DNA from 3 places in the Allobosea sp. NPDC003192 genome. Region 1 is predicted to be linked to each of the others. Evidence: predicted binding sites of a transcription regulator. Region 1 holds the regulator's gene; each other region holds the start of a gene.

What was found. The regulator LexA, encoded in region 1, represses DNA repair genes until DNA is damaged. The targets are predictions, from matches to a motif close to TGTTCNNNNTGTGTTCNG.
Region 2: a site for LexA is predicted at 3,868-3,885, ahead of uvrA (excinuclease ABC subunit UvrA). Genes of this name have one in related genera too.
Region 3: a site for LexA is predicted at 5,121-5,138, ahead of recA (recombinase RecA). Genes of this name have one in related genera too.

The regions. Positions count from the first base shown of each region.
Region 1 is NZ_JBNNPK010000001.1:247,442-257,870, forward strand. It holds gene ACQKLX_RS01165 (DUF1579 domain-containing protein) at 1-80, shown strand, start outside; gene ACQKLX_RS01170 (anthranilate synthase component II) at 214-831, shown strand; gene trpD (anthranilate phosphoribosyltransferase) at 846-1,859, shown strand; gene trpC (indole-3-glycerol phosphate synthase TrpC) at 1,868-2,680, shown strand; gene moaC (cyclic pyranopterin monophosphate synthase MoaC) at 2,677-3,165, shown strand; gene ACQKLX_RS01190 (molybdopterin molybdotransferase MoeA) at 3,162-4,373, shown strand; gene lexA (transcriptional repressor LexA) at 4,477-5,214, shown strand; gene ACQKLX_RS01200 (ComEC/Rec2 family competence protein) at 5,208-7,421, opposite strand; gene gltX (glutamate--tRNA ligase) at 7,634-9,052, shown strand; gene gltA (citrate synthase) at 9,320-10,429, shown strand, end outside.
Region 2 is NZ_JBNNPK010000031.1:43,046-53,474, reverse strand. It holds gene ACQKLX_RS28270 (SIR2 family protein) at 1-341, shown strand, start outside; gene ACQKLX_RS28265 (nucleoside 2-deoxyribosyltransferase) at 334-795, shown strand; gene uvrA (excinuclease ABC subunit UvrA) at 802-3,717, opposite strand; gene ACQKLX_RS28255 (MFS transporter) at 3,909-5,108, opposite strand; gene ACQKLX_RS28250 (GNAT family N-acetyltransferase) at 5,084-5,665, opposite strand; partial or broken gene ACQKLX_RS28245 (hypothetical protein) at 5,735-5,875, opposite strand; gene ACQKLX_RS28240 (LysR family transcriptional regulator) at 5,989-6,873, shown strand; gene ACQKLX_RS28235 (ABC transporter substrate-binding protein) at 7,068-8,060, shown strand; gene ACQKLX_RS28230 (ABC transporter permease) at 8,057-8,914, shown strand; gene ACQKLX_RS28225 (putative quinol monooxygenase) at 9,002-9,301, shown strand; gene ACQKLX_RS28220 (3-phosphoshikimate 1-carboxyvinyltransferase) at 9,450-10,429, shown strand, end outside.
Region 3 is NZ_JBNNPK010000023.1:62,418-72,846, forward strand. It holds gene ACQKLX_RS25245 (cyclic nucleotide-gated ion channel) at 1-1,093, opposite strand, end outside; gene alaS (alanine--tRNA ligase) at 1,101-3,752, opposite strand; gene recA (recombinase RecA) at 3,949-5,034, opposite strand; gene ACQKLX_RS25260 (hypothetical protein) at 5,205-5,720, shown strand; gene ACQKLX_RS25265 (hypothetical protein) at 5,655-6,221, opposite strand; gene ACQKLX_RS25270 (TetR/AcrR family transcriptional regulator) at 6,253-6,837, opposite strand; gene ACQKLX_RS25275 (crotonase/enoyl-CoA hydratase family protein) at 6,924-7,745, shown strand; gene ACQKLX_RS25280 (DUF1330 domain-containing protein) at 7,757-8,176, shown strand; gene ACQKLX_RS25285 (ester cyclase) at 8,188-8,661, opposite strand; gene ACQKLX_RS25290 (efflux RND transporter permease subunit) at 8,885-10,429, opposite strand, start outside.

The DNA.
Region 1 (10,429 bases):
ACATCCTGTCCTCGCGCGCCAAGGGCGAGGATGGCCAGTGGGTCCAGTTCATGACGGCGCATTATCGCCGGGTGAAGTGACGGCCGAGCGCCGGCACAATTGACGACAACCGAGGGCGCGGAGCAACCAGCTCCGCGCCCTCGCGCTTGACCGGGGCGCGCGTTCGGGGGCATGTGCAGCCCTGAGAAACTGGGTGGGAACGGCCTAGACGCGATGCGCATCCTGCTGATCGATAATTACGACAGCTTCACCTGGAACCTGGTCCACCTGATCGGTGGGCTCGGGGCCAAGGTCGACGTGCGCCGCAACGATACGCTGTCGGTCAGCGAAGCGCTCACCGGCGACCATGACGCGATCGTGCTCTCGCCCGGCCCCTGCACCCCGAACGAAGCCGGCATCTGCCTCGATCTCGTGCGCGAAGGTGCGGATAAAAAGCCAATCTTCGGCGTCTGCCTCGGCTTGCAGACCATCGGCCAGGTCTTCGGCGGCGAAGTGGTGCGCGCACCTTTGCCGATGCACGGCAAGGTCTCGACCATCACCCACCGCGCCCGCGGCCTGTTCCACGGCATCAACGGCCCGCTCGAGGCGACGCGCTATCACTCGCTGGTCGTCCGCAGGGAAAGCTGCCCGCCAGAACTGTCGATCGAAGCCGAATCCGGCGACGGCATGATCATGGCGCTGTCGCATCGCGACCTGCCGATCCATGGCGTGCAGTTCCATCCCGAGAGCATCGCCTCGGAGCATGGCGCGACGATCCTGCGCAATTTCCTCGATCTCGCCGAGCGATGGTCGCGCCAGAACGCCAAAGCCGCCCTTTCCGCGACAGCCTGATCGATCGAGTTCCCATGGACGACTTCAAACCCTTCATCGCCAAGGTCGCGACCGGCGCCTCGCTGTCGCGCGAGGAGGCCCGCGACGCCTTCGAATCCATGCTCTCCGGCGAGGTCACGAACGCGCAGGCCGCCGCCTTCCTGATGGCGCTGCGCGTGCGCGGCGAGACCACCGAGGAGATCGCCGGCGCCGTCTCCGCCATGCGCGCCCGCATGCTCACCGTCGAGGCACCGGTCGACGCCATCGACATCGTCGGCACGGGCGGTGACGCCTCCGGTTCCTACAATGTCTCGACGCTGGCCTCGATCATCGTCGCGGCCTGCGGCGTGCCGGTCGCCAAGCACGGCAACCGCGCGGCGTCCTCGCGCTCCGGCGCCGCCGATGTCCTGACAGCGCTTGGCGTCAAGGTCGGGCTGGAGCCCGCCGCCACCGAGCGCTGCATCGCACAGGCCGGCGTCGGCTTCATGTTCGCGCCGACCCACCACGCCTCGATGCGCCATGTCGCGCCGGTGCGCACCGAGCTCGGCACCCGCACCATCTTCAACCTGCTCGGCCCGCTCTCGAATCCGGCCGGCGTCAAGCAGCAGCTGATCGGCGCCTTCTCGGAGACCTGGCTGGAGCCGATGGTCAAGGTGCTGCAGTCGCTCGGCTCGAAAACGGTCTGGGCCGTGCACGGCTCGGACGGGCTCGACGAGATTACCACCACCGGCCCGACCCGCGTCGTCGCGCTGAAGGACGGCAGGATCGAGAGCTTCAACATCGCGCCGGAGGATGTCGGCATCACCCGCGCCCGGCCCGAGGATCTGCGCGGCGGCGAGCCGGCGCAGAACGCACAGGCGTTGCAGGACGTGCTCGGCGGGGCGAAAAGCGCCTTCCGCGACATCGCCGCCTTCAATGCCGCCGCTGCGCTCGTCGTCGCCGGCAAGGCGGCTGCGCTCGGCGAGGGGCTGGCGCAGGCCTATGCTGTGCTGGACAATGGCAAGGCCAAGGCGGCGCTCGCGACCCTGGTCGCCAGCTCCAATGCGTGAGGCTGCCCATGTCCGATATCCTCAGGCGGATCGAGGCCTATAAGCGCGAGGAAATCGCGGCGGCGCGCGCCGCCGTGCCGCAGGCCGAGATCGAGAAGCGCGCCGCGGCGATGCCGGCGCCGCGCGACTTCGTCGGCGCCCTCGAAGCCAAGCATAGCGCCGGCGGCCCAGCGCTGATTGCCGAGATCAAGAAGGCCTCGCCGTCCAAGGGCCTGATCCGCGCCGATTTCGACCCTCCGGCGCTAGCGAAAGCCTATGCCGAAGGCGGCGCCGCCTGCCTCTCGGTGCTGACCGACACGCCGTCCTTCCAAGGCCGGCCGGAATATCTCGCCGAAGCGCGTGCCGCCTCCGGCTTGCCCGGCCTGCGCAAGGACTTCATGTTCGAGCCGTACCAGGTCTTCGAAGCCAGAAGCTGGGGCGCCGACTGCATCCTGATCATCATGGCCAGCGTCGATGACGCGGCAGCGCGCGAACTCGTCGCCACCGCAAAGGCGCTGGGCATGGCGGCGCTGGCCGAGGTCCATGACGAAGCCGAGCTGGACCGTGCGTTGACGCTCGACACCCGCCTCGTCGGCATCAACAACCGCGATCTGCGCAGTTTCGAGCTCAACCTCGCCGTCACCGAGCGCTTGGCGCCGCGCGTGCCGAAGGATCGCCTGCTCGTCGGCGAGAGCGGCATCTTCACCCATGCCGACATCGCCCGCCTGCAGGCCTGCGGCGTCAACACCTTCCTGGTCGGCGAGAGCCTGATGCGCCAAGCGGACGTCACCGCAGCCACGCGCGAGCTTCTGACTGGCAGCACCACCGAGGCGGCGGCGTGAGCCGCCTTACCCATCTCGACCACAAGGGCGAAGCCCATATGGTCGATGTCGGCGACAAGGCCGAGACCATCCGCACGGCAATCGCCGAAGGCCATGTAGTGATGCAGGCGGAAACGCTGGCGATCGTCCGCGATGGCGAGGCCAAGAAGGGCGACGTGCTCGGCACCGCGCGTCTCGCCGGCATCATGGCGGCCAAGCGCGCCCATGAACTGATCCCGCTCTGCCATCCGCTGCTGCTCTCGAAGATCGCCGTCGACCTTTCGATTGACGAAACGCTGCCCGGCGTGCGCGTCCGTGCCGAGGTCAAGCTCACCGGCAAGACCGGAGTCGAGATGGAGGCACTGACCGCCGTCAGCGTCGCCTGCCTCACCGTCTACGACATGGTGAAGGCGGTCGATCGCGCCATGCATATCGAAGGCGTCCGACTCGTGCATAAATCCGGCGGCAAGTCCGGAACCTATGAGATCGCAGAGCCATCGGCATGAGCCTCACTCCCGTTCCCGTCGCGCTCAAGGCACTGCTCGACAGCGTGCCCGGCCCGACACAAGCCGAGAGGCTGCCGCTGGCACAATGTGCCGGCCGCGTGCTGGCTGAGGATGTCGCCGCGCTCCGGACCCAACCGCCCTTCGCCAATTCGGCCATGGACGGCTATGCCGCCCGCGCCGCCGATCTGGAACCGGGCAAGGAGCTGAAGGTCGTCGGCGAATCCGCCGCCGGCCGCGGCTTTCCCGGCCCTGTCGGCCCAGGCGAGACGGTGCGCATCTTCACCGGCGCCCCGATCCCCGACGGTGCCGATGCGATCCTGATCCAGGAGCACGCCGAGGGCGTCGGCGGCCCGGTCATCCGCGTCACCAAGCCGGCGAACAAGGGGCAGTTCATCCGCCCGGCCGGTCTCGATTTTCAGGCCGGCGAGATCCTGCTGCAGGCCGGGCGCCGGCTCGACAGCGCCGCGCTCGGCCTCGCTGCCGCCGCTGGTCATCCGACTCTTTCGGTCCGCCGCAAGCCGCTGGTCGCCATCCTCGCCACCGGCGACGAACTCGTCCTGCCGGGCGAGCCGGTCGGCCCCGATCAGATCGTCGCCTCCAACAGCTTCGCCCTCGCCGCTCTGATCGAGCAGGCCGGCGGCACGGCGCTCGACCTCGGCATCGCCCGCGACAACCATCCCGATCTCGCAGCCAAGATCGAGGCGGCACGCGCGGCCGGGTCCGACGTGCTGATCACCCTCGGCGGCGCCTCGGTCGGCGAGCACGATCTCGTCCAGGCGGCGCTGAAGGCGCAGGGCATGGCGCTCGGCTTCTGGAAGATCGCGATGCGCCCGGGCAAGCCGATGATGATGGGCCGGCTCGGGCCGATGGTCGCGCTCGGCCTGCCCGGCAACCCGGTCTCTTCGATCGTGTGCGGGCATCTCTTCGCGATGCCGTTGGTCGAGGCTCTGCTCGGCATCGCCGATCCCGAGCGCGATCGTAGCGAACCCGCCATCCTCGCGGCCGATCTGCCGGCCAATGACGAACGCCAGGATTATCTGCGCGCCACGGTCGAGACGGCCGATGGCGAGCGGCGCGTCAGACCCTTCGCCAAGCAGGATTCCTCGATGCTGGCGAACCTGTCGCGCGCCGAGGCGCTGGTGATCCGCCCGGTCTTTGCCGAAGCGGCCAAGGCTGGCGATCCCTGCCGCATCATCCGGCTGCGCTGATCCGTTCACCTTAGGGCAGGAAGCGCCTTGCGGAACACAAGGCGAACGCGTATGGTGTTCGTGCTTTGTTTCGATTCTAGCCCGAGAGGCGAGCGGCGCGACCATGCTGACACGCAAACAGTTCGAACTGCTTCGCTTCATCCATGAGCGCTTGCGCGAATCCGGCGTGCCCCCCTCCTTCGACGAGATGAAGGATGCGCTCGACCTGCGCTCCAAATCCGGCATCCACCGATTGATCATGGCGCTCGAGGAGCGTGGCTTCATTCGCCGGCTGCCGAACCGGGCACGCGCCCTCGAAGTCATCAAGATGCCGGATGGCATCGGCGGGCCACAGGCCCAGCGCGGCCGCTTCAGCCCCTCGGTCGTCCAGGGCGGTCTCGGCCAGACATCGCCTGTCGCGGCACCGACGGCCAACCTGACGAAACCGCGTCCACCGGCCGCCGAGGAGAATGGGCGTTCCACCGTCTCCATCCCGGTCATGGGCCGTATCGCTGCGGGCACGCCGATCTCGGCGATCCAGGATCGCAGCCATAGCGTCTCGATGCCGGCAGACATGCTCGGCGGCGGCGAGCATTACGCGCTCGAGGTCCGCGGCGATTCGATGATCGAAGCCGGTATCCTCGACGGCGACACGGTCGTGATCCGCAAGCAGGACACCGCCAATACCGGCGACATCATCGTCGCCCTGATCGATGACGAGGAAGCGACGCTGAAGCGCTTGCGCAAGCGCGGCTCCTCGATCGCGCTCGAAGCCGCCAATCCGGCTTATGAGACGCGCGTGCTCGGGCCTGACCGGGTCAAGATCCAGGGTCGGCTGGTCAATCTGATGCGGCGTTACTGAAGGGCCTCGGCTTCCAGTGCCGACTCCGCAGCCGCGGGGGCCGGCGCAGGAGCGGGTTCTGGCGCCGGCCTCGGTTCCGGTCGCGCGCGGGTCCATGGACGCAGGCGTGAGACGTCGTCGGCCGTATAGGCGCGCCAGCCGCCGCGAGCCGTGTGATACGCGGTCGCGCCGTCGCGGATGAGCGCGCTGCGGTCGATCAGGCGGGCAGCGCAAGAGGCCGTCCAGTAGAGTGACGTCACTACGAGATCGGCGCGCTGGCAGTCTTCGACCAGGGCGATGCGGTCGCGCGTATAGGCAACCGAGCGGCCATCCGGCAGGCGGATCACGCAGCCGCGCGCATCGCAGACGGCCCCCTCGCGCAAGGCGGCATCGTCTGGCGAGCGGGAATCGCCGTCGGCATGCAGCCATCGCGTCAGTACGAAGCGGCTCGGCTTTCCGGCCAGCACCATCTTCCCTTCCGGTCCGCGCACCAGCACGCCCGAGCCGTCGCGCTCGATCAGAATGTCCGGCCGTGATGGAGCCGAGGCCAGCGCCAGCCCGCCGACCAATGGCAGGGCTGCGAGAAGGCGCAGCGCCGTCGTCCACAAGGTCAGCCAGAGCAACGACAGCGAGAACAGGATCAGGGCGAGTGAGCCGAAGGCCGGCAGCACCAGCGTCGAGCGGTCGATGCCGGCAACCCAATGGGCGAGTTGGAGCACGAGGCCCGAGGCCCAGCCCATCAGCGCCCAGGCCGGCCAGTCGAGCCCGAACGGATAGGCGAGCACGCCGAAGACCGCAGCCGGCATCACGATCAGCGAGACGAACGGCAGCGCCAGCGCATTGCCGAGCAGGCCGAACGGATTGAAGGTCTGGAAATGGAAGACGCCATAGGGCGCCGTCGCCGCGGTCGCGACCATGGTCGTGGTCAGGATGCCGACAGCCGAGAGCCAGAGCGGTCGCAGCGGCCAGGGCCAGGAGGCCGCAGCGGCATCCGGCGCCCGCTCCTGCCAGCGCTCGGCGAAGGCGATCAGCGCCGCCACGGCCCCGAACGACATCTGGAAGCTCGGGCCGAGCAGCGCCTCCGGCTCGCGCAGCAGCACGATGATCGCGGCGAGCGCGAGATTACGCATGGAGAGCGCCGGACGGTCGACCAGGATCGCGCCGAGCATCACCAACGTCATGATCAGAGAGCGCACGGTCGCGACCTCGGCGCCGGAGAAGACGCAATAGCCTGTGGCACCGAGCATGGCGGCGAGCGCCGCGAGCTTCTTCACCGGCCAGTACAGCGCCGCCGTCTGTGATAGCGCCAGCAGCGCCCGCACCAGCCAGAAGATCGTGCCAGCGGCGAGAACCATGTGCAGGCCGGAGATCGAAACGATGTGGTAGATGCCGGCGGCGCGCAGGTCGTTATTGGTCTCCTCGCTGATCAGCCCGCGCTTGCCGGTGACCAGCGCCGCCGCCATCGCGCCTGCCTGCCCGCCGCCGCTGGTGGCAATGCGCTCGGTCAATGCGTTGCGGGCTTGGTCTATCGCGACCGCCAAAGCGAGCCGGCGCGGCATCGGGATCGGCGCCGGCGCGAGTGTGATCTTGCCGGCGATGTTGCCCACCGCGCCGATGCCTTGAAAGAAGGCGTCGCGGGCGAAATCATAGCCGCCGGGGCGCGCCGGGCCGGGCGGCGGCAGCAGGCGTGCAGTCGCGCTGATATGGTCGCCCGGCTTCAGCGTCGTCACCGGCGTGGTGACGCGCACGCGGCGCGGCCTCTGCCCGGGTTCGACGCCCGGCAGGTCGGTGACCTGAATGACGATGCGCACGCCCTTTTCGCGCTGCTCGAGCGTCTCGACGAAGCCGGTGAGCTTGCCGACATGATTTCGTGCGAGCGCTGGCGCGGCGATGCCTGCCGTCCGCCAGGTCGCGGCGGCGAAGCCGGCAAAGGCTGCCGCCGCGGCGATGCAGATCGCCATGGCTGCCCGCCGCTGCCGCATCAGCAGCGCGGCAAGTGCGCACAGCACCAGCCCTGCCAAAGGTGCGGCCAGACCAGGCTCGCGATCGGCGAGGAAATAGAGCAGCACGCCGGCGCCCATGCAGACCGGCAACCAGTTGAACAGGCGGCGGCGCTCGATCTCGGTTTCGATCGCCCTGCGGAAGGGGTCGCCCCAATCGGGCAGCGAGGCGGATAGCGGCCGGGCAAAATGGGCGATGCGCCGCAAGCGCGCAGGCAGAGCCAGCACGCCCACCCTGCTACGGCGCTGTTCTGGCCCGTAGGAGAGCATCCGTCCCCCCGTCGCGGCCGCGCGCTGATCGCGCCCCCTCCCCGCAGGAGGCTCTTAACGGCAGCCGGCAAGCCATGTTACAGCGGCGGCGCCGGATGTCAGCCCCGGCCGGGGCTCGTATCGAAATTGCCCTCGCCTTTTGCTTACCCGTTCCGCCGGAGCCTCCTTTCATGAGTGACACGGTCGTCACGCGCTTCGCGCCGTCGCCAACCGGATTCCTGCACATCGGCGGCGCCCGTACCGCGCTGTTCAATTGGCTCTATGCCCGCCGTCATGGTGGCAAGATGCTGCTGCGCATCGAGGACACCGATCGCGAACGCTCGACCGAGGGCGCCATTGCCGCGATCCTCGACGGCCTGGCCTGGCTCGGCCTCGATTGGGACGGGCAGACCGTTTACCAGTTCCAGCGCGCCGCCCGCCATCGCGAGGTCGCCGAGCAGATGCTCGCGGCCGGCAAGGCCTATTACTGCTATGCGACGCCGCAGGAACTCGAGGAGATGCGCGAGAAGGCGCGCGCCGAGGGCAAGCCGCTGCGCTATGACGGGCGCTGGCGCGATCGCGATCCGGCGACCGCGCCGGAAGGCGTCAAGCCGGTGATCCGGCTCAGGGCCGAGCAGACCGGCGAGACCGTGGTCGAGGACGAGGTCCAGGGCCGTGTCGTCTGGCAGAACGAGAATCTCGACGATCTCGTGCTGCTGCGCTCCGATGGCAATCCGACCTATATGCTTGCCGTCGTGGTCGACGATCACGACATGGGCGTCACTCACATCATCCGCGGCGACGACCACCTGACCAACGCCGCCCGGCAGACGCAGATCTACCAGGCGCTCGGCTGGAAGGTTCCCAGCATGTCGCACATCCCGCTGATCCACGGGGCGGACGGTGCCAAGCTGTCGAAACGCCATGGCGCGCTCGGCGTCGATGCCTATCGCTCGATGGGCTACCTGCCGATTGCGCTGCGCAACTATCTGCTCCGCCTCGGCTGGAGCCATGGCGACCAGGAGATCTTCTCTCCCGAGGAGATGGTCTCGCTGTTCAACCTCTCCTCGATCGGGCGCTCTCCGGCCCGTTTCGACTACGCCAAGCTCGAGAACCTCAACGGGCTCTATATGCGCCAGTCCGGGGATCACGAATTGATGACCGCGCTGAAGGCGATCTGGTCTGAGATCGGCCCGCCGCGCGGCATTGGTACGCAGCCCACTCCGGAGCTGGAGACCAAGCTGATGGCGGCAATGCCCGGCCTGAAGGAGCGTGCCAAGACACTGATCGAGCTGATCGACAGCGCCTCCTATCTCTATGCCCAGCGCCCGCTGGCGCTCGAGCCCAAGGCCGCCGCCCTGCTCGACGAAGCGGCGCGCCAGCGCATGCCTAAGCTGGCGCAGAAGCTCTCGGCCGTCGCCGATTGGACGCCGCCGCCGCTGGAGAGCGCGATCCGGGATTTCGCCGAAGAGAGCGGCGTCAAGCTCGGCCAGGTCGCGCAGCCCCTGCGCGCGGCTCTGACCGGCAAGACCACTTCGCCCGGCCTGTTCGATGTGATGGCCGTGCTCGGCCGCGACGAGGTGCTGGCACGCCTTGCCGACGCGGCCTGACGCGTCAGAAAGGCTAATGACCGCTCGGTTGAACCCCTGGCGGAATTGGTCTAGCAACGCGCTGCGGACCGGCGGCTCCCGCTGCCGGTCCGGCATAAAAAATGCTTCAAAATCAGTCTGATGAACTCTGCCCTCCTGGACGCCCGACATTCCCGTCATGGCGCCGTCATCGTGGGCCGTTCGGATGACGTCGGAACGCGACACGCAGCCGGCGCTTCCGTTCGACCGGGAACATGACTGAAGAACGAGCCTGAAAGGATCGGACCCATGAGCGGAAATACCAGCCAGTTGGCTGTCGAGGGCAAAACCGTCGACATGCCGGTCAAAACGGGTTCGATCGGGCCGTCGGTCATCGACATCAGCAAGCTCTACGGCCAGACCGGGATGTTCACCTACGACCCCGGCTTCACTTCGACGGCGAGCTGCGAGTCGCAGATCACCTATATCGACGGCGACGAGGGCGTCCTGCTCTATCGCGGCTATCCGATCGAGCAGCTCGCCGAGCACGGCGACTTCCTCGAGACCTGCTACCTGCTGCTCTACGGCGAGCTGCCGACGGCGGCGCAGAAGGCGGATTTCGACTATCGCGTCACGCGCCACACCATGGTGCACGAGCAGATGGCCCGCTTCTTCCAGGGCTTCCGCCGCGACGCCCACCCGATGGCGGTTCTGGTCGCCTCGGTCGGCGCCATGTCGGCCTTCTATCACGACTCGACCGACATCTCCGATCCGCAGCAGCGCATGATCGCCTCGATGCGGATGATCGCGAAGATGCCGACACTGGCGGCGATGGCCTACAAGTACACGATCGGCCAGCCCTTCGTGTATCCGCTCAACTCGCTGGACTACACCTCGAACTTCCTGCGCATGTGCTTTGCCGTGCCGGCCGAGGAGTACAAGGTCAACCCGGTGCTCTCGCGGGCGCTCGACCGGATCTTCATCCTCCACGCCGACCATGAGCAGAATGCCTCGACCTCGACGGTCCGGCTCGCCGGCTCCTCGGGCGCCAACCCCTTCGCCTGCATCGCGGCCGGCGTCGCCTGCCTCTGGGGCCCGGCGCATGGCGGCGCCAACGAGGCCGCGCTGAAGATGCTCGAGGAGATCGGCAGCGTCGACAACATCCCGAAATACATCGCCAAGGCCAAGGACAAGAACGATCCGTTCCGCCTGATGGGCTTTGGTCACCGGGTCTACAAGAACTACGATCCGCGCGCCAAGATCATGCAGAAGACCACGCATGAGGTCCTGGCCGAGCTCGGCATCAAGGACGATCCGCTGCTCGACGTCGCGATGGAGCTCGAGCGCATCGCCCTGCATGACGAGTACTTCATCGAGAAGAAGCTCTACCCGAACATCGATTTCTATTCGGGCATCACC
Region 2 (10,429 bases), on a different contig from region 1:
TCTCAAACACCGCTGCTGAAAATAAGGAGAAGACGCGTAGTTTGCGAGAAAAAGTAACACGTGATCACTCCTTGCAGCAGGGCGAGGTTATTTTTATAACTGCGACGCCAGGCACGTTGGTTCGTCGTAACATGGCAAGGGGGCGCTCTCCGGAAGATGCGGGTAAAGAAGATTACCTTGCTGGTCAGGCTAAGATTCTTGAAGAGATTTATAAGCCAAAATTTAAACTCTCAACTGAGCTTTGTGGGGCAGGGGAGGCTGCTAGGCGTGTGGCGCGTCACGTTTTGTTCAACGATTATTGCCCGGTAAATCTTGAAGCGATAGTCAATCGCTATGAATAGAAAAAATTTTTACAGAATCTATCTCGCTGCGCCTCTGTTCAATGATATGGAGCGGTCTTTCAATGTAAAATTGACAGAGGAATTAGAGCCAATGGCGGAAGTCTTCCTTCCGCAGCGCGACGGAAAATTAATGAGAGATCTAGTTCGCGATGGCACTCCACTTTCGGTAGCAAGGCAGATTGTCTTTCAGGCCGATATTTGTGCAATACGGCGGTGTGACTGCATAGTAGCGGTGCTGGACGGCCGAACTGTTGACGAAGGCGTTGCCTTCGAAATTGGCTTTGCGCGGGCGCTCGACAAGCTCTGTTTGGGGCTTAAGACGGACGATCGAGCTTTGCTTGCTTCGGGTGATAACCCAATGATCGTAGCAAGCTGTACTGAGATTTTTACTAGTAGAGCTGAGCTAGTGCACGCACTCTACAGCAAGCTCTCGGTGGTCCGGGGCGTGAGCTGACACCCTCTACTCCGCCGCTTCCCTCGCCCCCTTGCCCTTCAACGGCCGCCGCTCCAGCACCTCCTTGAGGAAGCGCGCGGTGTGGCCCTTGCCGATGCGGACGACATCCTCCGGCGTGCCCTGCGCCACGACCTCGCCGCCGCCGTCGCCGCCTTCGGGGCCCATGTCGATGATCCAGTCGGCGGTCTTGATCACTTCGAGATTATGCTCGATCACCACCACGGAATTGCCCTGCTCGACCAGCTCGTGCAGCACCTCCATCAGCTTGGCGACGTCGTGGAAATGCAGGCCGGTGGTCGGCTCGTCCAGGATGTAGAGGGTGCGGCCGGTGGCGCGCTTGCTGAGCTCCTTGGAGAGCTTGACGCGCTGCGCCTCGCCGCCCGAGAGCGTCGTCGCCTGCTGGCCGACCTTGACATAGTCGAGCCCGACGCGGGCGAGCGTCACCATCTTGTCGCGGATCGAGGGCACGGCCTTGAACAGGTCCTTGGCCTCCTCGACCGTCATGTCGAGCACGTCGGCGATCGAGCGCTCGCGGTATTTCACCTCGAGCGTCTCGCGGTCATAGCGCTTGCCCTTGCAGACGTCGCAGGTGACGTAGACGTCGGGCAGGAAGTGCATCTCGATCTTGATGACGCCGTCGCCCTGGCAGGCCTCGCAGCGGCCCCCTTTGACGTTGAAGCTGAACCTGCCTGCCTGATAGCCGCGCGCCTTGGCCTCGGGCAGGCCGGCGAACCATTCGCGGATCGGCGTGAAGGCGCCGGTATAGGTCGCCGGGTTCGAGCGCGGGGTGCGGCCGATCGGCGACTGGTCGATGTCGATGACCTTGTCGAGATGCTCCATGCCCTCGATGCGCTCATGCGGGGCAGGGTGCTCGATCGAGCCGTTGAGCTTGCGCGCGATCGCCTTGTAGAGCGTGTCGATGATCAGCGTCGACTTGCCGCCGCCGGAGACGCCGGTGATGCAGGTGAACAGGCCGAGCGGAATGTCGACCGTGACGTCCTTGAGGTTGTTGCCGCGGGCGCCGACGATCTTCAGGCTCCGGCCCTTCTGCGGCTTGCGGCGCTTCAACGGCACCGGCACGCTCATCTCGCCGGTGAGGTATTTGCCGGTGAGCGAGTTCGGGTCGGCCAGAATGTCCTGCGGCGTGCCCTTCGAGACGATCTCGCCGCCATGGATGCCGGCGCCGGGGCCGACATCGACGACATAGTCGGCGGTCAGGATCGCGTCCTCGTCATGCTCGACCACGATCACGGTGTTGCCGAGGTCGCGCAGGCGGCGCAGCGTGCCGAGCAGGCGCTCATTGTCGCGCTGGTGCAGGCCGATCGAGGGCTCGTCCAGCACATAGAGCACGCCGGTGAGGCCCGAACCGATCTGGCTGGCGAGGCGGATGCGCTGGCTCTCGCCGCCCGAGAGCGTGCGCGAGCCGCGGGCCAGCGTCAGGTATTCGAGGCCCACATCGAGCAGGAAGGTCAGGCGGTCGCGGATCTCCTTGAGGATGCGCGGGGCGATCTCGTTCTGCTTCTGCGACAGGCGCGAGGGCAGGGCGCTGACCCAGGCGAGCGCGTCCTTGACCGAGAGCTGCGAGATCTCGCCGATATGGCGCATGTCGATCTTGACCGCCAGCGCCTCGGGCTTGAGCCGGAAGCCGTTGCAGGCGGCGCAGGGCGTCTCCGACATGAAGCGGCCGATCTCCTCGCGGGCCCAGTCGCTCTCGGTCTCCTTCCAGCGCCGCTCCATATTGGTGATCACACCCTCGAAGGGCTTCTTCACCTCATAGGCGCGCAGGCCGTCATTATAGGCCATGCGCACGGCTTCCGTACCGGTGCCGAACAGGATGGCGTCGCGGGCGCTCGTTGGCAGCTCGCTCCAGGGCTTGGTGGTCGAGAAGCCGAAATGCTTGGCGAGCGCATCGAGCGTCTGGCCGTAATAGGGCGAGGTCGACTTGGCCCAGGGCGCGATCGCGCCCTTCTTCAGCGAGAGCGAATGATCCGGGACGATCATCTCCGGATCGATCCGCATCTCGTGGCCGAGGCCGTCGCAGGCCGGGCAGGCGCCGAACGGGTTGTTGAACGAGAACAGCCGCGGCTCGATCTCGGGGATGGTGAAGCCGGAGACCGGGCAGGCGAATTTCGAGGAGAAGGTGACGCGCTTGGCTTCGCCGTTCTCCTCCTTCTCGTCGGCATATTCGAAGACAGCGATGCCCTCGGCGAGGTCGAGCGCCTGCTCCAGCGAGTCGGCGAGGCGGGCGCCGAGATCGGGCCGGATCACGATGCGGTCGACCACCACGTCGATGTCGTGCTTGAACTTCTTGTCGAGCGCCGGGGCGTCGGGGATCTCGTAGAACTCGCCATTGACCTTGACGCGCTGGAAGCCGCGCTTCAGCCAGTCGGCCATCTCCTTGCGGAACTCGCCCTTGCGGCCGCGCACCACCGGCGCGAGCAGATAGCCGCGCGTCTTCTCCGGCAGCTCGACCAGGCGATCGACCATCTGCTGCACGGTCTGGCTCTCGATCGGCAGGCCGGTCGCCGGCGAATAGGGGATGCCGGCGCGCGCCCAGAGCAGGCGCATATAGTCGTGGATCTCGGTGACGGTGCCGACCGTCGAGCGCGGGTTCTTCGAGGTCGTCTTCTGCTCGATCGAGATCGCCGGCGAGAGCCCGTCGATCTGGTCGACATCGGGCTTCTGCATCATCTCGAGGAACTGGCGGGCATAGGCCGAGAGCGACTCGACATAGCGGCGCTGGCCCTCCGCATAGATCGTGTCGAAGGCGAGCGAGGACTTGCCCGAGCCGGACAGCCCGGTGAACACCACGAGCTTGTCGCGCGGAATGGCGAGGTCGACGTTCTTGAGATTGTGCTCGCGCGCGCCGCGCACCGAGATGACGCGGGCATTCGGATCGGCCGCACGGTTGCGGTCGAACATGTCTTCCAGCGTCGCGGCCTGTTCGGCGAGCGTGGTCTTGCGGGCCATGGTGGTGTCCGAATTGAGCTTAAGCCGTACAGATAGGGCAATCGCCGGGCCGTGCCAGTGCGGCCGGGCGAGAGGCGGGCATGAGTAACACGCAGCCGCGGATGTTGCCGCATTGTTCTTGTGGGGTGTGCTGACAGCGATTGTCAGGAGCGTGGCAGGCCGCGGAAGCGGCGCCGGAGCAGGATCGCCGAGACCAGCATGGCCAGCGCCAGCGTCCCGGACAGGATCAACGCTGCCGACGCGCCGTAGCGCTCGATCAGCAGGGCATAGACGAGCGGCGAGGCGGCCGAGAGGAAGAAGCCCGGCGCCAGCAGCCGGCCGACATAGGCGCCGTAGGTCCGCGGATCGAACAGCATCAGCGGCAGCGTGCCGCGCGTGATCGTCAGCACGCCATTGCCGGCGCCGTAGCAGAAGGCGAAGGCCAGCGCTGCCATGGCGCTCGCGCCACCAAAGAGGCCGACCGCGAAGCAGAACGGCAGCACCAGGCAGGCGATCAGGTTGAGATCGAACGGGCTGGTCTTCGCGCCGAACAAGACTTCGCCGAGCCGCGCCAGCGACTGGCCGATGCCGCGGGTCGAGCCGATCCAGACCGCGACCGCAGCGGGCAGGCCGAGCCCGGCGAGGATGCCGATCATATGGGCGGACATGCCGGCATTGAGAACGCCGGCAAAGGTGACGATCAGCGCATAGAGCAGACCGGCGAAGCGCGTATCGGCCGGGCTGAGAGTGACGACGGGTTTCGCCGCAGCCGCGTCGGACGGGGGCCGCGCCAAGACGGCTGGCAGAGTCAGATGCAGCGGCAAGGTGAGCAGCGCGAAGCCGGCATAGGCGATGAGCGCACCGCGCCAGCCGAACTGCTCGGCGAGGGCATGGCCGAGCGGCCAGAACACGGTCGAGGCCAGGCCGCCGAGCAGAGTGATCTGGGCGATCGGCCGGCGCGCGGCGCTGCCGCCGATGCGGGCCAGGGCCGCGAAGGCGGCGTCGTATAGACTGAGCCGCATGGCGAGGCCGAGGCAAAGCCAGGCGGCGTAATAGGCCGCGATCGTGTGGGCGAAGGCGAGGCCAAGGCAGCCGGCGGCCGTCAGCAGCGAGCCCACGCACATCACGGCGCGGCCGCCATGGCGGTCGATCAGCCGGCCGACAGCTCCCGAGGTCAGCCCCATAACCAGGAGCCCGGCCGAGAGCCCGCCATGGATGATCGCCTGCGACCAGCCGAGCTCGCCCGCGATCAGCTCACCGAAGGCGCCGACCAGATAATAGGAGATGCCCCAGGAGATGAGCTGCGCCAACCCGAGGCAGAAGACGGTGCTGCGGGAGATCACCTTGCCGATCCGGCCGTCCATGGCTGTGGCAACGTCTGGTCGCCCGGACCGAGGCTGCGCTGCATCAGCACGGTGTCGACCCAGCGGCCGAGCTTGAAGCCGGCCGAGCGCAGAGTGCCGACCGGCTCGAAGCCGAAGCGGCGATGCAGGCCGATCGAACCGGTATTGCCGCTATCGCCGATCACCGCCAGCATCTGTCGCCAGGGCCCCGCCTCGCAGCGGCCGATCAAGCCCGAGAGCAGCGCCCCGCCGATGCCGCGGCCGGCCTGGCCCTGCGCGACATAGACCGAATCCTCGATCGTGTGGCGATAGGCCGGGCGGGGGCGATAGCTGCTGGCATAGCTGTAGCCGACGATTTGGCCGCCCAACTCGGCGGCGAGATAGGGCAGGCCGAGGCCGAGCACCGCCTGCCGGCGCGCCAGCATCTCCTCGACGCTCGGCGGCGTCTCCTCGAAGCTGGCGAGGCCGTGCAGGACATGATGGGTATAGATCGCCTGGATCGCGGCCATGTCCGCCTCCTGCGCATCGCGGACGAGGATGGGGGATGCCGCGTTGCCGGCGGTCACGGAAGTCGTCATCACTATCGTTCCGGCCCGGCCGGGCCGCCTTTCCGTCCTGTCGGGGCGCCCGGTCAGCGCCTCCTGCCGCGTTACACCGATGTCGGCGAGACGGTGCTCGTCGAGTTCGCGCAGGGTCCGCGATTGCTGATAGCGCGAATGCTGGGAGGCGCCGAGATAGTTTGCCGCCTCGCGCAGCAGCTGTCGTCCCGCATCCCAGATCCCGTTCATCGCTCGCGCCCTGTCACGGCCAGGCTCTTCCCGAACCGCCAAGGCACCTTGCGCTTTGCCGTCTCATAAATGAAGCTTCTCGAAGTTATGCAGAGCATGAGAAATTCTTTGAGATGCGCGACCTTCGCCTCGACCAGCTCGACAGCTTCCGCCAGGTGATCGCGCTCGGCAGCTTCTCGGCGGCGGCCGAGCGGCTGGGCCTGAGCCAGCCGGCGGTCAGCCTGCAGATCCGCGAGCTCGAACGCCGGCTCGGCGTGGTTCTGATCGAACGTGTGGGGCGTCGGGCGCAGCCGACCGCAGCGGGCACCGAGCTGCTCGATCATGCCGGCCGGATCGAGGCGGCGGCCGCGGCGGCGCAAGAGGCGATGGCGCGCCATGCCACCGGTGCGATGGGCCGCGTGCGGATCGGCACCGGCGCCACTGCCTGCATCTTCCTGCTGCCGCCGCTGCTGCGCGATTTGCGCCAGCGCCATCCGACGCTGGAGATCACTGTCAGCACCGGCAACACCTCCGACATCGTCAAGGCGATCGAGGACAACCAGATTGATATCGGCCTGGTCTCGCTGCCGGCCGCTGGCCGCAGCCTCGATGTGACGCCGCTGCTGGAAGACGAATTCGCCGTGATCGCCCCGCCGGGCATGGATCTGCCGGCGCGATTGACGCCGGAAGCGCTGGCGCGCCTGCCGGTGCTGCTGTTCGAACCGGGCGGCATCACCAGACGCATCGCCGATGAATGGTTCGCCCGCGCCGGCGTGACGCTGAAACCGGTTATGTCGCTCGGCAGTGTCGAGGCGATCAAGCGGCTGGTCGGCGCCGGCCTCGGCTGCGCTGTATTGCCCGGCATGGCGGTGCGCGGCGAGAGCGATGGATTGGTTGTCCGCTCTTTGTCGCCGCGGGTGCATCGCACGCTCGGCCTCGTCCTGCGCAAGGACAAGCCGCTGCATCGCGGCCTGCGCGAGACGCTGAAGGCGTTGCGGTCGCTGGGAACGCTCGGCTGAGCCTGCACTGCTGACAGGTCCGGTCAGGCGCGCGGTCCATCCCATCCGCCGTTCGCGCAGTGTCCATGATCTGCGAGCGGCGCTAAGCTTTTCGCCTGTCGCGGCGGAACATTTCGCCTGCTGTCGCGCTTCGTGGAGATGCCGGGTCGTCAGGTGCCATGATCGGGCACTGCCATCAGCGGGGGATCGTCATGATGAAAGCCGTTCTGCGAGGAGCCGCGCTGCTGCTCGGCCTCGGTCTCACCGCTCCCGGCTTCGCCTGCGAGCTGGACCGGCCGCTGAAGATGGCGGGGCTCGATTATGACTCCGCCGCCTTCCACGGCGCCGTCGCCAGCGCCATTGCCGAGAAGGGCTTCGGCTGCAAGGTCGAGCGCGTGCCGGGCGTGATCGCGCCGCTGGTCACCGGCCTCGGCCGCGGCGATGTCGACATCGTCATGGAGATCTGGCTGGCCAATCCGGTCGAGGCTTGGCTCAAGGAGTCGGCTGCCGGCAAGGTCGAGCCGCTGGGCACGACCTTCCCCGATGCGACCGAAGGCTGGTTCGTGCCGCGCTATCTGGTCTCCGGCGCCGACGCCAAGGCGCCCGAGCTGAAATCGGTGCAGGATCTCAAGCGCTACAAGGAGCTGTTCACCGACCCGGACGAGCCGGGCAAGGGGCGCTTCTACAATTGCGTCGCCGGCTGGGTCTGCGAGGGTATCAACAGCAAGAAGCTCGTCGCCTATGGGCTGTCCGGGGATTTCACCAATCTGCGCGGCGGCTCCGGCGAGGCGATCGTCGCTGCCATCGAATCCGCCCTGAAGCGCAAGCGGCCGGTCGTGTTCTATTATTGGGGGCCGAGCTGGCTGCTCGGCGCCTATGATCTGGTCAAGCTCGAGGAGCCGGCCTTCGACCAGGCGATCTGGGACGAGCTCAAGGCGAGCGATGCGCCCAAGCGCGCCAGCGCCTATCCGGTCAGCCGGGTCGTCATCGGCGCCAATGTCGAACTGGCGAAGAAGGCGCCGCAGCTCGCCGGCTTCTTCAGGAAGTACACCACGACGAGCGAGCTGACCTCGAAGATGCTGGCCGAAGCCCGCGAGAAGGGCGTCTCGCCCGAGCAGCAGGCGCTGGTCTTCCTGAAGACGCAGCCTGACGTCTGGAAGGCCTGGCTGCCGGCCGAGATCGCCAGCAAGGTCGCGTCCGGCCTGTGACACTCGATGGATTGCCGGATTTCGGCAAGGCTCTGCAGAAGCTGGTCAACCAGGGCGTCGATGCCGTCGTCACCGGCTATGGCAACGATCTCGACGGTTTCAGCAGGTCGCTGACCGCGCCGGTGCGCGGCGTCGAGGCTGCGCTGCTGCTCATCCCCGTGCCGGCCTTCGTCCTGGCGGTCGCTGCGAGTGCTTGGCTGGCGCGGCGCAGTGTCGGCTTTGCGCTCGCCATGGCGGTGCTGCCGCTGGTGCTCGCCGGCCTTGGCGTCTGGACCGAGGCGATGCAGACGCTGGCGCTCGTCATCGTCGCGGTGGTGCTGGTCGTGATTATCGGCCTGCCGCTTGGCATCGCAGCCGCACGCCTGCCGCGGCTGGGGCGGGTGCTCGCGCCGATCTACGACCTGATGCAGACCATTCCCAACTTCGTCTACCTGATCCCGGTGGCGATGCTGCTCGGGCTCGGGCGCGCGCCGGCGCTGCTCGCGACCCTGATCTACGCCCTGCCGCCCTTTGCTCGGCTGACCGAGCTCGGCCTGCGCGGCATCGATATCGGCATGGTCCACGCTGCCCGAGCGCTTGGGCTCGGGCCGTGGCAGACGCTCCGGCTCATCGAGTTGCCGCTGGCGCGTCCGGTGATCCTGCAGGGCCTCAACCAGGCGATCATGCTCTCGCTCGCCATGGTCGTCGTCGCCTCCATGATCGGCGCGAAGGGCTTGGGCGAGGTCGTACTGCTCGGCTTGCAGCGCGCTGATCCGGGCCTCGGCTTTGTCGGCGGGCTCGCGGTCGTGGCGCTGGCGATCCTGCTCGACCGCATGGCCCAGGCGATCCTCAGGCAGCGGCGGCCGCCGGAATGAGCTGCTGACGGATTCGGTCAGGGCGGTCGGTTGCGCCGCATCCGCCGCTTGGGCAGGGTGCCGCCCGACATCGATGGAGGGCCTGCCATGTACGGACTGATCGGGAAAATGCGGGCCAAGCCCGGCGAGCGCGAGGCACTGATCGGCTATATCCTCGGGAGCAGCGGCGAGATGCCGGGCTGCCTGAGCTACATCGTCGCCCGTGATCCCGACGATGCCGACGCGATCTGGGTGACCGAGGTCTGGGACAAGGAGGAGAGCCACAAGGCCTCGCTCGCTCTGCCGGCGGTGCAGGCGGCGATAGCCAAGGCCAGGCCGATCATCGCCGGCTTCGACAGCCACGTCGTCACGCAGCCGGTTGGCGGGTTTGGGTTGGCGAAGGGCTGAACTATTCCCGTCATGGTCGGGCTTGGTGTTCAAGACGCGAATGCTCGCCACAAGGGCGAGCATGACGGCTTGCGTTCGCAATGACGGTATGCCTTTCGCTCCCGGGGCCTAGCGTCTAAGACCCTCGCGACCGAGCCGCGAGCCTGCCATGACCCAATCCGCCCTGAGCAAACTCACCATCCTGCCGACGACGGCGGCCCTGACCGGCCGGGTGATGCCGCCCGGCTCGAAGTCGATCACCAACCGGGCGCTGCTGGTCGCGGCGCTGGCGAAGGGCACCAGCCGGCTCAGCGGCGCCCTGAAGAGCGACGACACCCGCTATATGGCGCAGGCGTTGCGCGACATGGGCGTCGCGATCGAAGAGCCCGACGCGACCAGCTTCATCGTCACCAGCGATGGCCGGCTCAAGGCGCCGGCCAAGCCGCTTTTCCTCGGCAATGCCGGTACCGCGACCCGCTTCCTGACTGCGGCGGCAGCGCTGGTCGACGGCACGGTCGTCGTCGACGGCGACGAGCACATGCGCAAGCGGCCGATCCTGCCGCTGGTCGAGGCGCTCACCCGGCTCGGCGTTGCGATCAACGCGCCGAGCGGCTGCCCGCCGGTGATCATCCAGGGGCAGGGCGGTTTCGAGGGCGGGCTGGTCGAAGTCGATGGCGGGCTCTCCAGTCAGTACGTCTCGGCCCTGCTCATGGCCGGCGCCTGCGCACGCAATCCGGTCGATGTTGTATTGACCGGCCAGGAGATCGGCGCGCGTGGCTATGTCGACCTGACGCTGGCGACGATGCGCGCCTTCGGCGCCGAGGTCTCCGAGCCGGCGAGCGGCGGCTGGCGGATCGCGCCGACTGGCTATGTCGCGACCGACTACCTGATCGAGCCGGACGCCTCTGCCGCGACCTATCTCTGGGCGGCGGAGGTGCTGACCGGCGGCGCGATCGATCTCGGCGTGCCGGCGTCCGCCTTCACCCAGCCTGACGCCAAGGCACATGAGCTGATCGCCGCATTCCCGAACCTTCCGGCTGAGATCGACGGCTCGCAGATGCAGGACGCGGTGCCGACGCTCGCCCTGCTCGCCGCCTTCAACCGGACGCCGGTGCGCTTCACCGGCATCGCCAATCTGCGCGTCAAGGA
Region 3 (10,429 bases), on a different contig from region 1:
GAAAATCGGCAGGATCAAGGACAAGCAGCTTGGTCGCGACGGTGGCTCGCACCGCGATCCCACCTTCGGCCGCGATCTCGGTGAGGCAGAGCTCGCCGAAATAGCAGCCCTCGTCGAGCCGGCGGCTGCCAACAGGCTCGATGATCTCGACCTCGCCACTGGCGACGAAATAGAGCGACCGGGCCGGCTCGTGCGGGCGCAGCACGACACCGCCGCCGCGCACGGTGCGGGCGCGCAGCGCATGCATGATCTCGGCGATCTCGGCGGCGTTGAGGCCGCTGAACAGCGGCACGCGCGCCAGCATGCTCCAGGTGACGACGAATTCACGCCGGTGGATCTCCTGGGCGAAGGCGGTGGCGATGATGCCGACCGGCAACGCCAGCATGACCAGGCCCATCACTGCCGTCAGCGATGCCACGACCTTGCCGAGCGGGCTCACCGGAAACGCGTCGCCATAGCCGACCGTGGTCAGCGTCACGATCGCCCACCACATCGCGTCGGGAATGGTGCCGAACTTGTCCGGCTGCACGTCGTGCTCGACGAAATGCATCGCCGTGGCGGACAGCAGCATCACTCCGATCAGGATGACGATGCAGGCGGCAAGCGCCTTGCGCTCGGCATGCAGCGCTGCTCCCAGCGAGGCCATGCCGGGCGAATAGCGGCCGAGCTTGAAGAAGCGCACCAACCGGAAGAGCAGCAGGATCTTGAGGTCGCCATAGCCGAGCAGGGCGGCATAGAGCGGCACGGTGGCGAGGAAGTCGAGCAGCGCCGGCGGCGACAGCGCATAGGCGCGCCGGGCGGCCCAATCACTCATGCCGCGATAGCGCGCATGCTCGGGCGCGACCCAGAGCCGCACGACGTATTCGAGCGTGAACAGCACGGTCGAGACCAGCTCGATCCCGTGGAACAGCCGTTCATGGGCGGTGGCGAGCCGCGGCACCGATTCCAGCACCAGCGCCGTGATGTTGACGACGATCAGCGCGACCAGCCCGCCATGGACGAGCCTGGCCGAGAAGTCGTCGCCGGCGCCGCGATCGATGATCAGATGCGCCCGCCGCCGCCAGCTCATGCCAGGCTGCGGGGCGGGCGTCATGCGAGTGTCAGCCCATCGCCTCGGCGACGGCGTCGAGCGCCGCCTGCGCCTGCGAACCGTCGGGACCGCCGGCCTGGGCCATGTCGCGGCGGCCGCCGCCGCCCTTGCCGCCGAGGCGCTCGGATGCCGCGCGCACCAGCGCGACCGCATCGAAGCGCTCGGTCAGGTCGGGCGTGACGCCGACGACGACGCCGGCCTTGCCATCTTCGGCGACGCCGATGATGGCGACGACGCCGGAGCCGACGCGACCCTTGGCTTCGTCGACCAGGCTCTTCAGGTCCTTCATCTCGACGCCGGTCACGGCGCGGGCCAGGAGCTTGGCGCCGGCGACCTCGCGGATCGGGTCGCTCGCCTCGCCGCCACCACCCATGGCCAGCTTCTTGCGGGCCTCGCTCAGCTCGCGCTCGAGCTTGCGGCGCTCCTCGATCAGGGTTGCGACACGCGCCGGCAATTCGGCGATCGGCGCCTTCAGCACGCCGGCCATCTCGTCGAGCGCGACGCTTTCCGCGCGCAGATGGCGACGGGCCGCCTCGCCGGTCAGCGCTTCGAGCCGGCGTACGCCGGCCGCGACGCCGGCTTCGGACAGGACCGTAACGAGGCCGATGTCGCCGGTGCGGCCGGCATGGGTGCCGCCGCAGAGCTCGACCGAGAAGGTCTTCGGCGTCTCGGCATCGCGGTCGGTGCCCATCGACACGACGCGGACCTCGTCGCCATATTTCTCGCCGAACAGCGCACGCGCGCCGGAGGCGATTGCGTCGTCGACCGACATCAGCTTGGTGGTGATCGGCTCATTCTGCAGCACCAGCTTGTTCGCCATCTCCTCGACCCTGGCCAATTCCTCGCGCAAGATCGGCTTGGGGTGGCTGAAGTCGAAGCGCAGGCGCTCGGGCTGAACCAGCGAGCCCTTCTGCGCGACATGGTCGCCGAGCACGCGGCGCAGCGCCTCATGCAGCAGATGGGTGGCCGAATGGTTGGCGCGGATGCCGCCGCGCCGGCCATGGTCGACCGTCAGCTCGGCCGGCTTGCCGATCTCGATCGTGCCGGAGACGACCTTGACCTGGTGGGCGAAGACGTCGCCGAGCTTCTTCTGGACGTCGAGGACCTCAGCCTTGAAGCCGTTGCCGGTGATCGAGCCGGTATCGCCGACCTGGCCGCCGGATTCGCCATAGAATGGCGTCTGGTTGAGGATGACGGTGCCGCTCTCGCCTTCCTTCAGCGAGGTGACCTCGGCATTGTCCTTGACCAGAGCGGTGACCACGCCCTCGGCGCTCTCGGTGTCGTAGCCGAGAAACTCGGTCGCGCCGACTCGTTCGCGCAGCGGGAACCAGAGCGTCTCGGTCGCGGCCTCGCCGGTGCCGGCCCAGGCGGCGCGCGCCTTGGCCTTCTGCTGTGCCATCGCCGCGTCGAAGCCCTCGATGTCGACGCCGACGCCGCGCGCGCGAAGCGCATCCTGGGTCAGGTCGAGCGGGAAGCCATAGGTGTCGTAGAGCGTGAAGGCGACGTCGCCCTTGAGCTTGTCGCCGGAGCTCAGGCTCTGGGCCTCCTGGTCGAGGATGGAGAGGCCGCGCGCCAGCGTAGTGCGGAAGCGGGTCTCCTCCAGCTTCAGCGTCTCCGAGATCAGCGCCTCGGCCCGGATCAGCTCAGGGTAGGCCTGGCCCATCTCGCGCACCAGCGCCGGCACCAGCTTGTGCATCAGCGGGTCCTTGGCGCCGAGCAGCTGCGCATGGCGCATGCCGCGGCGCATGATCCGGCGCAGCACATAGCCGCGGCCCTCGTTCGAAGGCAGCACGCCGTCGGCGATCAGGAAGGCGGAGCAGCGCAGATGGTCGGCGATGACGCGATGGCTCGCGCTCATCGGCCCGTCCGAGGGGACGTTGGTCAGATCGGCGATGGTGCGGATCAGCGTCGCGAACAGGTCGATCGAATAATTGTCATGCGTGCCCTGGAGCACCGCGGCGATGCGTTCCAGGCCCATGCCGGTGTCGATCGAGGGGCGGGGCAGGTTGGTGCGAATGCCGCCCGCCGCCTCCTCATACTGCATGAACACGAGGTTCCAGATCTCGATGAAGCGGTCACCGTCCTCGTCGGGCGAGCCGGGGGGGCCGCCGGGGATGTGGTCGCCATGGTCGTAGAAGATCTCGGAGCACGGGCCGCAGGGGCCGACATCGCCCATGCGCCAGAAGTTATCGGAGGTCGCGATGCGGATGATGCGCGAATCCGGCAGGCCGGCGATCTTCTTCCAGAGCGTGTGCGCCTCGTCGTCCTCGGAATAGACCGTGACGGTCAGCTTGTCCTTGGGCAGGCCGAATTCGCGGGTGACCAGGGTCCAGGCATGGGTGATCGCCTGTTCCTTGAAATAGTCGCCGAAGGAGAAGTTCCCCAGCATCTCGAAGAAGGTGTGGTGGCGGGCGGTGTAGCCGACATTGTCGAGATCGTTGTGCTTGCCGCCGGCGCGCACGCATTTCTGCGCCGTGGTGGCGCGGGCATAGGGGCGCTTCTCCTGGCCGGTGAAGACGTTCTTGAACTGCACCATGCCGGAATTGGCGAACATCAAGGTCGGGTCGTTGCGCGGCACGAGCGGGCTCGACGGCACCACCTCGTGGCCGTTCGCCTTGAAGTAATCGAGGAAGGTCGACCTGATCTCGTTGACGCCGCTCATCGCAATCTTGGCTCTGGTTCAAGCATGGGGCCGGCAAGCGCCGGCAGGGCTGAAAGGGTTCTAGTCAGCGCACTTATGCCTGTCCAGAAAGGGCCTGCATAGTTCGCAGGCGCGGCAAGCTGCTGACCGCAAAACGGAAACGGGCGACCCGAAGGCCGCCCGTCGATCTAATGGCTGGATGTCGCGGTTTGAAGGCTCAGGCCTCGCCCTCGTCGAGGTCCTCGGCGGTCGGGTCGGCGTTCTCCAGGATGCGCTCGGCGACCAGGCCGGAATTCTGGCGGATCGTCGTCTCGATCTTGGCTGCGACGTCGGGATTGGCCTTGAGGAAGCTCTTGGCGTTCTCGCGGCCCTGGCCGAGGCGCTGGCTGTCGAAGGAGAACCAGGCACCGGATTTCTCGACGATGCCGGCCTTGACGCCGAGATCGACCAGTTCGCCGGCCTTCGAGATGCCCTCGCCGAACATGATGTCGAACTCGACCTGCTTGAAGGGCGGCGCGACCTTGTTCTTGACGACCTTGACGCGGACCTGGTTGCCGGTCGCCTCGTCGCGCTCTTTCAGCGTCGAGACGCGGCGGATGTCGAGGCGCACCGAGGCATAGAACTTCAGCGCATTGCCGCCGGTGGTGGTCTCAGGCGAGCCGTACATCACGCCGATCTTCATGCGGATCTGGTTGATGAAGATGACCATGCAGTTCGAGCGCGAGATCGAGGCGGTGAGCTTGCGCAGCGCCTGGCTCATCAGGCGAGCCTGCAGGCCGGGCTGGTTGTCGCCCATCTCGCCTTCGATTTCCGCACGCGGCGTCAGCGCCGCGACCGAATCGACGACGAGGACGTCGATCGCGCCGGAGCGGACCAGCGTGTCGGTGATCTCGAGCGCCTGCTCGCCGGTGTCGGGCTGCGAGATCAGCAGGTCGTCGAGATTGACGCCGAGCTTGCGGGCATAGACCGGATCGAGCGCGTGCTCGGCGTCGACGAAGGCGCAGACGCCGCCCTTCTTCTGCGCTTCGGCGATGGTGTGGAGCGCGAGCGTGGTCTTGCCGGAGGATTCAGGGCCGTAGATCTCGACGACGCGGCCGCGGGGCAGGCCACCGACGCCGAGCGCGATGTCGAGGCCGAGCGAACCGGTCGAGACCGTCTCGATCTCGATCGCCTGCTGGTTCTTGCCCAGGCGCATGATCGAGCCCTTGCCGAAAGCCCGTTCGATCTGCGAGAGCGCCGCATCGAGCGCCTTGGCCTTGTCCATCGAAGAGCCTTCCACGAGCCTGAGATTTGCCTGATTCACGACGTGCGCTCCTTATGGCAGGGGCGCGACCACATCTCAATCCGCGCCATGGAAACGACTATGGTCATGGTTTGTTCTCTCTCGCAAGTTCTTTTTTTGTTCTGGTCTTGCCGCGCGCAGATTGTACTGTGGCAGGGCGAATGCAGCCGGTTCGCCAGGGATAACGGGTGATGCGCAAATCCCTGATCAAGCTCATCCTGATCCCGCTGGACCTCGTCGTTGGACTTGCCATCCTGCTCGACGAGCTGCTGCGGCCGCTCTACCGGCCGCTGATCGCCTGGTTCGCCTCGCTCAGGCTGGTGGCGCGGCTGGAAGAAGCGATCGGGCGATTGCCGCCCTATGGCGCGCTGGTCGCGCTCGCGATCCCCTTTGCCATCGTCGAGCCGTTGAAGCTGCTTGGCCTGCTATTTCTGGCGCGCGGCGCATTCACGGCCGGCATCATCACGACGGCGGTCGGCCATCTCGCCGGCTTCCTGCTGGTCGAGCGTGTCTACCATGCCGGGCGGGCGCAACTCCTCACCATCCCGTGGTTTGCCCGGATCATGGGCTGGATCGATGCGATCCGGCAGGTCGTTATCGGGCGGGTCAGGGCGAGCGCGGCCTGGCAGCGGGCGGTCGCGTTAGTGCGGGCGGTGCGGGAGCGCTTGCGTGGCGTCAGGCTCTGGTTCGCCCGCCGGCGCGCCTGAGGCGGTGGGCAGGTCCGCCGGCACCGGTAGATCGGTTTCGTCTTTCGGCTCGGCCTGCAAGGCGGCGGCGAGCCGTTCCAGCTCCAGGGTGTAGCAGTAGATCGCGAAGACGATTGCGAGCAGCAGGCTGGAACGCCAGGTCAGAGTGAAGCTGTCGGCGAGCCTGGTCAGCTCGGGCAGATGACGCAGGAAATAGATCGAGGCGAGCGCGCCGCCGACGATCGCGCCGAGGCGGGCGGCAAAGGCCAGCAGATGCCCCAGCACCGGGCTGTGGAAGCCTGGCGGCACGGGCAGCCTGTAGAGCCGGGTCCAGTAGCAAATCTGGCCGAGCAGCGCCGCACCGCAGACCTGCGCCAGAATCTCGGTCGGCAGCTCCTGCCGCTGGCCGATCCGCTCGACCAGGATGCGGAAGGCGGTGTGGATGTGGAACAGGATCACCAGCGCGCAGGCCGTCTGCACGATCAGCAGCAGCGTGTAGGCGAGGACCGGCCTTTGCGTCATCGGTGCAGGATAGAAGGTGGCCGGGCGACGATCAAACCGGTCGGCTTTGCGCTGCCGATGCCAACGCGGCGGCGGCGCGGCCGGCAGCCTCGACATAGGCCGGATCGCGGTGGACGAGCATGACCGAGAAGGCTCCGTCCATCAGCAGCACGACCTGGCGGGCGAGCTCATCGGGAGCTGCGATGCCGTGGCTGGCGCATTCACCGGCGAGCCAGCGCTCGAAGCCGGCCTTGTGGCGCGCGCCGATCCTGATCGCGGGATGGCCGGGCAGGTTGGCGAGCTCGGCGGCGGTGCGCAGGAAACCGCAGCCCTTCCAGCGCGGATGGCGGGCCGAGCGCGCGAGGTTCTGGAAGATCGTCTCGATCTTCTCCGGTAGCCTGCCTTCGGCCTGGTGGAACCAGCCGGCCATCAGCTTGAGATTGGGCTGGTCGCGCGCCTCCAGATAGGCGGCGACGAGCTCGTCCTTGCTCTCGAAATGGTAGTAGAGCGTGCGCTTGGTGACGCCGGCCTTCTCGGCGACCGCGTCGACGCTGACGGCGCGGATGCCCTCGCCATAGAACAGCTTGCTGGCGGCTTCGATGATGCGCTTGCGGGTCGGGCTGTCAGGTTCGGCCATGCCTCATGTATACCGTATAGGTAGTATACATCGTCAAGCCTGCGGCGCAGCCTTCCGAGACCCGAAACCGGAAGGACGCCAAGGCCATGCCCGACAATGATCCCATCCTGATTCACCAGCGCGAGGCGGTCGCGACGCTGACGCTGAACCGGCCCGAGAAGCTCAACGCGCTGAGTTACGGGCTGATCGATCGCCTGCTCGACATCCTCGACGCGATCGAGATCGATCCGTCGATCCGCGCGGTGATCCTGACCGGGGCGGGCGAGCGCGCCTTCTCGGCCGGCGGCGACATCCACGAGTTCTCGCAGAGCGTCGCGGCCGGGCCGGAGCAGGCGGTGCGCGATTTCGTTCGCCGCGGGCAGAAGCTGACGGCGCGGCTGGAAGCCTTCGGCAAGCCGGTGATCGCGGCGGTGAACGGGCTCGCCTACGGCGGCGGCTGCGAGGTCACCGAGGCGGTGCCGCTCGCCATCGCCAGCGCGCGGGCGATGTTCGCCAAGCCCGAGATCAATCTCGGCATGCCGCCGACTTTCGGCGGGACGCAACGCCTGCCGCGGCTTGCCGGCCGCAAGCGCGCCATGGAGCTGCTGCTGACCGGCGATCCGTTCACGCCTCAGCGGGCGCTGGAGCTGGGGCTGATCAATGCAGTCGTGCCGCATGAGGAGCTGCTGCCGGCGGCGCATGCGCTGGCAGCGCGCATCCTGCGGCATTCCTCGCTGGCGGCAGCGAGCATCCTCACCGCGGTGACGCGCGGCATCAATACCAGCATCGCCGAAGGATTGCTGATCGAGAGCGAGCAGTTCGCCCGCGTGGTGCCGACAGCCGATCTGCGCGAAGGGCTCGACGCCTGGATGGCGCGGCGCCAGCCGGTCTATTCCGGCGATTGGTCGCTGGTCGCCAAGGCCGATTGAGGGAGATGGGGATGAGCGACCATACGAGCTTCAGCCGCGAGGCCTTCGCCGCCTTCCGCGCCAATGAGCGGCCGGGGCCGGTGCAGATGCTGAACCTGATCCGGCTCAATGGCGAGGCGCAGTATCCGGACGGCCCGCATGGCGGCGGCCGCGAGGCGTTTGCCGCCTATGGCCGGATCAGCGCGCCGGTGCTGAACCGGCTCGGCGGGCGGATCCTCTGGCGCGGCGGCTTCGAGCAGATGCTGATCGGCCCGCGGGGCGAGCGCTGGGACATCTGCTTCATCGCCGAATACCCCAGCGTCGAGGCCTTCGCTGCGATGTTCCGCGATCCGATCTACCGCGAGGCGATGGTGCATCGACAGGCGGCGGTGAAGGATTGCCGCTTGATCCGATTAGAAGCGCGGGAGGCGGGCGTGACCTTCGCGGGATAGAGAAGGGTTGCTCAGCCCTGCTTCAGGCGTCCGATCAGGCCATGGATGTCGCCGAGCACGAAGAGGTCGCGCACGAGCCCGTCCTCGAAGGTGAAGGCCGGAGCGCCATGCCACCAGACATGGCGGCCGCTCGGCGGCACCCCGAACATCTCGCGGCGATGGAAACCGTGGAAGCGCAAGCGACCGAAGACGCGGTTGCCTTCCTCGACCAGCGCCAGGATGTCCGAGGTGTACTCGCCGAGCGAGCCGGTGACCCAGTCGACATAACCTGCGAATTCGCGATGGCCATGCAGGACCGGCCCGAGCGAGCCGCGAAAGGTGAAGTCCTCGTGGAAGATCCGCGGGATCAGCGACTTGTCGGCGTGATCCCACATCTCCTTGTAGAAGACCCGGACGAGCTCCTTCTGCGGCGAGAGCACGACGCCGCCGAAATCGAGGGCCGGCTCGTCCGGCGGCGCATCTCGGCCTCTCGGCATTTCCGTCATGCGGTTCTCCTTCGCTGTCTCAAGCTCCGCCGAAAGCGCGCCGGATGAGACATCAAATGTCGCAAACCGCCATTGGGAAACCGCGCATGCTGGGTGATCTCATCGCCTGATCAGAAATTCCCCGAGCCCTCATCCTGAGGAGCCGTTCCGAGACGCCGCTGCGCGGCTCCTCAGGATGAGGGCGGGGTGTAAGACAGGCGAACTCGCCGGTGGTACCGCGCGCTCACCCTGCCGCGTGAGGTGTTTCCGCTGAGGCGGGCGCGGCCGCTCCCTTGCTGCCGAGCCTTCGCGAGAGTCCTTCCATGAAGAGGAAGATCACCGGGGTGATGAAGAGCGTCAGCACCTGCGAGACGATCAGCCCGCCAACCACGGCGAGGCCGAGGGGCTGGCGCAGCTCGGCGCTGGCGCCGGCGCCGATCGCGATCGGCAGGGCGCCGAGGATCGCGGCCAGCGTCGTCATGATGATCGGCCGGAAGCGGCGCAGGCACGCTTCGCGGATCGCGGTGTCGGGGGGCTCCCCGGCGCGCTGCAGTTCGAGCGCGACGTCGATCATCATGATCGCGTTCTTCTTGACGATGCCGATCAGCATCAGGAGCCCGATCACGGCGATGACCGAGAGGTCGAGCCCGAAGAGCTTCAGCGTCAGCAGCGCGCCGAGCGCCGCCGCCGGCAGGCCGGTCAGGATCGTCAGCGGGTGGATGAAGCTCTCATAGAGGATGCCGAGCACGATGTAGATCGTCAGCACCGCGCCGGCGATCAACAGGCCCTGATTGCCGAGCGATTGCTCGAAGGTCTTGGCGACGCCGGCGAAGCTGGTGCCGATCTGAGCGGGTAGGCCGAGCTCGGCCTTGATCGCGTCGATGCGCTGCACGGCTTCCCCGAGCGCGCGCCCGGCCGGCAGGTTGAAGGAGAGGGTGACGGCCGGGAGCTGGCCGAGCTGGTTGACGGTGAGCGGGCCGGCCTTGCGCTCGATGCGGGCGAAGGAGCCGAGCGGGACGAGCGCGCCCGAGGAGGAACGGAAGCGGACCTGATCGAGCCGGTCGTTCGACCATTGGATGTCGGGGTTGAACTCGATGATCACCTGGTAGCTGTCGCTGGTGGTGTAGATCGTCGAGATCTGGCGCACGCCGAAGCCGGAATAGAGGCTGGAGCGCAGCACGTCGGCGCTGATCCCCAGCGACTGCGCCTTGGCCCGGTCGACGACGAGATTGGCGAGCAGGGCCTTGTTCTGCAGATCGGTGGTGACGTCGACGAAGAGCGGATCGTGCTGCAGCGCCTCCAGCATCTTACCGGACCAGTCGGACAGCGCGGCCTGGTCGATCGATTGCATCACGAACTGGTACTGGCTCTTGGAGGAGCGCGCGCCGATGTTGAGGTTCTGGACCGGCGACATGTAGGTCGCGATGCCGGGGATGGCGGCGAGCTGGCGACGCAGATCGGCGAGCATCTGCTGCAAGGGCGGGCGCTGGTCCTTCGGCTTCAGCTCGACGAAGAGCCGCCCAGCATTGAGGCTGCTCGACTGGCCGCCGGAGCCGATGGTCGAGGCGACATGGGCGACATAGGGTGAGCTTCGGAAGACCTCCTCGACCTTCCGCTGCAGGCCGGACATGGCGTCGAAGGAGATGTCCTGGCGCGCCTCGGTCGCGACCTGGAGCTGGCCGATATCCTCCTGCGGGAAGAAGCCTTTGGGGATGGTCACCACCAGCCAGGCGCTGGCGGCGACGCTGGCGAGGAAGATCATCAGCACGGTGCGGCGGTATTTCAGGCT